2 regions of the Colwellia sp. BRX8-5 genome follow, and region 2 is predicted to be linked to the other one. Evidence: predicted binding sites of a transcription regulator. Region 2 holds the regulator's gene; the other holds the start of a gene.
What was found. Region 2 encodes LexA, which represses DNA repair genes until DNA is damaged. Its sites were predicted from a motif close to TACTGTATNNNNATACAGTA; they were not measured.
Positions count from the first base shown of each region.

Region 1: a site for LexA is predicted at 1,876-1,895, ahead of H4J62_RS09170 (LexA family transcriptional regulator). Genes of this name have one in related genera too.

Region 1 covers NZ_JACGVR010000010.1:90,108-93,320, reverse strand. Annotated here, with positions in the region: gene H4J62_RS09180 (EAL and HDOD domain-containing protein) at 1-114, shown strand, start outside; gene H4J62_RS09175 (Y-family DNA polymerase) at 206-1,462, opposite strand; gene H4J62_RS09170 (LexA family transcriptional regulator) at 1,450-1,863, opposite strand; gene H4J62_RS09165 (PolC-type DNA polymerase III) at 2,015-2,629, shown strand; gene H4J62_RS09160 (endonuclease/exonuclease/phosphatase family protein) at 2,796-3,213, shown strand, end outside.
Region 2 covers NZ_JACGVR010000002.1:142,781-145,993, forward strand. Annotated here, with positions in the region: gene coxB (cytochrome c oxidase subunit II) at 1-358, opposite strand, end outside; gene lexA (transcriptional repressor LexA) at 924-1,559, opposite strand; gene H4J62_RS02185 (alpha/beta fold hydrolase) at 1,636-2,454, opposite strand; gene H4J62_RS02190 (DUF6942 family protein) at 2,830-3,213, shown strand, end outside.

The sequences.
Region 1 (3,213 bases), on a different contig from region 2:
GAAGTATCAACGAGTAAGCGTGTTACTCGTTGTATTGACAGTAATAAAATTTCTGAAACTAGATTGTTAAATTGTTATTACGACGCATTAAAGTGGGGGATGAACATCTTTTAAGGTGGTAGCCCTTTGACATTTTATATCACTAGCAACTTTATCCTTAAATATTATGAGTTCAAGGTTACAGTGACTAAACTTACGAATAACACTAACAACTAATTTTGGGAATGTCTTGCCAGTTACTCGTGTACTGTGGACTTAAAAAGTGCCGTTTCATTTGCCAGGAGTCTGATTTTCCCTCTGCGCCCAAGGTCAATGTCCCCTTACCGTAACGACTATTAATACTATCAAGACAATTCATTAGTATTGGGTTTGAATGATCAGATAAAAATAAATCAGCTTGTTGATGTTGTCTGCTTTCCAAGGCGATTGCACCGACACCACAACGATAAAAATGCACACCGGGTATAAATATTTCAGCGAGTATTAAACTGACCGCTGTAGCAATATCACAACTATTATCTGTTGCTAAAGGAAAAGTATAAACCATTGTTTGTTTATAATAATTTTCATCATGGGGGGAGCTTGAAGCGAACACGAGCAGTTTTTTGATAAGTGAAGATTGACACCTTACTTTTTTAGCGACTATCGTACTATGGGTAGTTAAGGCTGCTTGTAATGTATGTATATCTACAATACGTTGACCAAAACTACGTGTAGAGAATATTTCCCGTTTAGGTGCTTTTACATCATCCCAGCTTAAACAGCTAATCCCCTTTAATTCGTTAACCGTACGTTCAGTGATAACACTAAATTGCTTGCGCATAATTTTAGGGCACTGCATTGATAATTGATGAGCTGTGCTAATATTTTGCTGCTTTAGTCGCTGAGATATTTTATTACCAATACCCCAAACCTCATTTACCGCCATTTTTTCTAATATTTCTTTCGCACTTTGCGCGTTATCAATAATGGCAACACCCTGGTAACCGTCAAGTTTTTTAGCTGCATGATTTGCTGCTTTAGCTAAGGTTGATGTTGTGCCAAAGCCAACTCCCACCGGTAACCGAGTTTCTTTCCAAATAGCACGTCTTATTTCATGGCCGTATTGGTGCCAATCTTTAATAACGCCACTATAGTTTTTAAAATGTAAAAATGACTCATCAATTGAGTAAATATATTGGTCATCACAATACCTAGCAATAACATTCATCATTCTTTCACTTAAGTCAGCATATAGCTCGTAGTTGGAAGAGCGTACCACTACACCATGCTTATGTAGTAAGTCCTTTATCTTAAAATAGGGGGTGAATTTTGGAATACCCAGCCGTCGAGCAATAGGACAAACAGCACAAATGCAGCCGTCGTTATTCGTTAAAACAACAACGGGCTTGTTTCTTATGCTCGGGTCGAAGACTTTTTCTGCGCTGGCATAAAAAGATACTGCATCAACTAATGCATACATGCGGTTAATTCAGGAGCTTGATGATGGAGTCGAATAGAGCGAGTAACAATACCTTCTAATTGAAAGTCGTCTTCGGGCTTGATGCTAACTGGCGCAAAATCTTTAGACGCTGATAACAGCCGAGCTTGCTTTTTATCAATCAACTTACAGACAAAGCAGCCATTGTAATTTGCCACGATGACATCACCATTTCTGGCGGTGAGTGAGCGATCAACGATAAGTAAATCACCATCAAAAATGCCCACACCCTGCATGGACTCACCAGATGCTTGGCCAATAAATGTGGCATTAGGATGCCTAATAAGAAGTTTATCTAATGATAACCCCAGTTCTTTATACTCGGCTGCGGGTGATTCAAACCCTGAAATACCTGCTTCAATGTAAATAGGAATAACTTTCATTACTTAAATCTCACCTGTGTTTTTATACAGTATAGTTTCTAAGTTGATTATTGAACAGAATAATTTAACATTGCTTACGAGTAATGATTACTTTCATTTTGAAATATAGCCGTTAAAATCAGCGCTGCATAAATTTATAGGGTTAACTTAGATGCATGAAAATGCCAATTCGTTAGTGGTACTTGATTTTGAAACCACAGGACTATCACCCAATCAAGGTGATAGAGCGATAGAAATAGGTGCGGTTAGAATTGTAGACGGTAAGGTTACCGATAAATTTCAATCATTAATGAATCCTGGTTTTAGGATCAGTGGTTTTATTGAGCAATACACCGGAATATCTAATCAGATGCTTGCTAAGGTCGGCTCTTGTGGTGAAGTGATGGCACGATTTGCCGATTTTCTGGGGGACGATAATTTACTTGCCCATAATGCTTCCTTTGATCAAAAATTCTTGGACGCTGAGTTTAATAACATTAATCGAAAATACTTTGGGCAATTTATTTGTTCATTACTTGTCTCTCGCAGAATCAATATAGACGCACCTAATCATAAATTAGGTACGCTTATTCGTTATAAAAATATTCCATCAGATGGGGCTTTTCATCGGGCGTTATTTGATGCTGAGATGACGGCAAAATTGTGGTTGTTGATGCTTGATGATATTGAAGAAAAAATTAACCACGAGTTTGTACCTTTTGCATTAATACAGAAGTTATCAAAGACAGCAAAAAGTGACGTAAGTAAGCTGTTAACTAAATGGTAATTTATCTTGTTGGTTTTTAATTTTTTATCTCAGGTATACTCACAGTTCAACGTTTATTAGAGTTAACATTATCGACTATCCAGATAAAAAAGCCCCAGAAGAAATAGATCCCATACTGCCTTCTATAGCTGTATCAAATTTACAGCTTAAAATAGCTACTTTTAATTTGTTTAATTATCTTGAGCCGCCCAATGCTTTCTATGAATTTGAACGAATTTATAGTGCTGAGCAGTGGCGTAAAAAGCAACATTGGATTGCTGAATATTTACGTGAATATCAACCTGACATTATTGGCTTCCAAGAAGTCTTTAGTCCTGAGTCTCTAGAGCAATTAGTTGCAGAGCAGGGCTATTGTTATTTTGCCGTGGTTGATGAACCACAAGTGATAGATGATTTTATTTATAAACGTCCTGTTGTTGCCATAGCATCTCGTTACCCTATTGTTGAAGTTGCTGCGGTAAAAGCAAACACTGAGCTTGCACTATCATTAGGTTTAACTGATAAATTCTCTTTTAGCCGAAAAGTGTTAAGGGCAACGGTTGATGTGCCTCATATGGGTAACTGTGATTGTTATGTTGTGCACT
Region 2 (3,213 bases):
TGGTAACGTCAGAATCGTCGTTATTTTCCATTTCAATCAGTGTTTTTGTTGCTGGTACAGCCATAGCGATAAGAATGACAATGGGAATTGCTGTCCAGAGGATTTCTACTTTTGTACTTTCATGAAAATCTGCTGATTTAGCCCCTTTGGATTTTCGATGGAAAACCATTGACCAAAACATAGCACCAAAAACGACCACACCAATTGCTACACATATATACATTGCGAGCATATGTAGATCGTAAACATCTCTACTTACTTCTGTTACACCCTTGGTCAGATTTAATTGCATATCTGCCCAAGCTGAACTGGAAAGAACACTCCCCAACAACAGCCAACCTAGGTTACGTCTTTTCACACGACATCTCCTTCACCCTATAAAAGTTTAAAACTTGATACCTAGGACAAAACACATCCTTTAGTACGGATTTTTATTATTTTCTTAGCGATTTTGTTATCAACCAGTTAGCGTCGACAACATCGCCTTATATTTATATTTGTACACATTCCAAACTAGAATTACTTAAAAGTTGATCTGGGTCAATTTAAAAATCGAGCTATTTTAAAATAAAAACCAATAAAAACAATAGAGTATCAACTCTAATACAGGCAAAGGCCTAATAACAAAGGGCTGTAGCCGTAGTATTAAAAATAAACAGCTGAGTATAAATACGCGTATTGTAAAAATTGATCTTGGTTGTTTTTTAATCAGAGAAAGATAAAGTTGTTTGAATGGGCTTTAGAATGAAAATTATTCTTAGTAAAGAGAAAGGTTTGCATGAAAAGAATACGAAAGGTTAGAAAAGCAAACTTTAGCCTATTTTATACACTAAAGTTTGCGGAGCAGTTTTACATATTTAATACTATATTTGTTAGATAAATTGGCTTAGTTACCACCAAGTTTATTGGATAGGTTAACTTAATTACATCCAGTCTGCCGAGCGAATAACGCCAACAGCCAACCCTTCAATATTAAACTCTTGATCAGACAAATCGACTTTTATAGGAGAGAAGTCATCATTTTCAGCATGTAAGTAAACGATGTTACCTTCTCGTTTATAACGTTTAACCGTAACATTTTCTTCGACACGAGCAACAATTACTTGGCCATTCTGTACATCGGTCGTTTGATGAACCGCTAACAAGTCACCATCAAGTATGCCGATATTTTTCATGCTTTCGCCATTAACTCTCAATAAGTAATCAGCAGCTGGGTGGAACAAATTACCATCAACTTTGTAATGATCTTCAACATGCTCTGCAGCTAAAATAGGTTCACCTGCAGCCACTCTGCCGATTAAAGGTAAACCGGCTTCTTCCATTAACTTCTCAGTCAAACGAATGCCGCGAGAAGTACCTGGCAACATTTCTATATAGCCTTTTTTAGCCAAAGCTTTTAAATGTTCCTCTGCTGCATTTGCTGATTTAAAGCCAAAAAACTTGGCTATTTCAGCACGCGTTGGTGGCATGCCCGTATCGCTTATTTTGTCTTTGATCAGATCAAAAACTTGTTGTTGTCGGTTCGTTAGAGGGCGTAATTCGCTGATTTCATTTAGCATAGGGAGCCTGTAAATTTACACAGTTGTTACTGTGAGTATATACAGGTCGTTAGTAAAGGCAAGTTTTCTAGTCGAATTATTTTTGAAAACTCCCTGATTTTAAATAATGGATAACTTGTTCGATAACTTTTTCGTTTTTCATCATAAATGGATGGGTCGTTTCCATTTCAATGTGATCATTCATACCATCAAGTTTGGTACTAGCAACCGAAACTTTACCATCATCTTTATCAGGAATAAGTGTTGATAATATCCAATTAATACTTTGATTACCGGCAATAACACCCAAATCAAAATTAGCATTGCCAAGGTTACTAGGGACACTGAATTCGCCGGTACCTAATTGCATACCCGCATCACCATTGATGAAACTAAAACCAGGTGTATTTTTTAGTTTATCAACAACTTCACTGCCTTTGTTTGGTGGACCTAGCATCACGACTTTATGTAAATTAGGTATTTTATGCATACTTAAATATTGGCGAACTAATATACCGCCCATTGAATGGGTAACAAAGTTAACTTGGCGATTTTCACAAATTAATAGCGCTTTAGAAATCACTTTTTCAGCCAACTCTTCTATCGAATAATCTCTAGAAGGGTAGTTGATATTTATCACAAAATATCCTTCTGCTAACAATCGTTTTTCAATAGCTTTCATGGAGTTAGCCGAACGTGCAAGCCCATGCAGTAAAATTACACATTCACCATTAGCTAAAGAATCTGCTGGCTCTTCAAAAGAAGCTTGAATTTTATAGCCACGTTCAACCGAAGTATCTAAGCTTTCTTGTTCAATCATATTTTTTAAACGAGTTTCTGCATCAGTAATTTTTTTACTAAATTGTTCTTTAAGTAGCGCTAGGTCTGACTTAAGTGCTGCAATTTTTTCATTCATAGCTGCGCTCCATCATTTTTTTTTAGAATTCATTATTGATACTGTAGTCATGTTAAACAGCAGCTAAGCAATATATTTTTAGCTGCCACAAATATAAAATATAAAACAGTTTTCTCCAACAAAATTTGAAACCATTACCCTTGTAATGTCATTTTTTTCGATAAACTTCTCGCGTGGACCTTTAAATAGCCATAGAAAGCTATACGATATTAACATTTTATATTAGTTATCTGTTAGACATTGATAATCTTCAATCGATCTAACTTTACCAGTAACTACATACATTCAAGCAAAAAAATTTTAAGGACGTTTTACTTGTCTCGATTATAAATTTACAATTCAACATACCCCCCACGTAAAATGAGTTAAGTACCATTGAATGTTATTGGTTTAGGTTGCTCAAACTTTAGCGTCGCCGTTTATATTGGCAATAAACCGAGTATGCTTGAATATCAGCAATTATCTTGTCTATCGCCGCTAACCTTGGGCGAAATAGAGATGGTTAATCAAGCTTGTGGCAATGGTTGGCGGAAAGTTTTCAATGTTTATGCGAAGCTGCTTTACGCACTCGATAAAGAAAAATTCGCTTACTCAACACTTGCGCCAACTTGGCAAAAATATCGAGAGCGATTTTTGCTGCAGCAAGGCTCTCAAACGGCTTTATTATTTTCTCCGCCTCAGTTATCAACCACTAAGCAAACTCTGCATATTATTTGTGGAAAAACCTACGCCAAAAATTTGTTAGCGACAAATCAACTA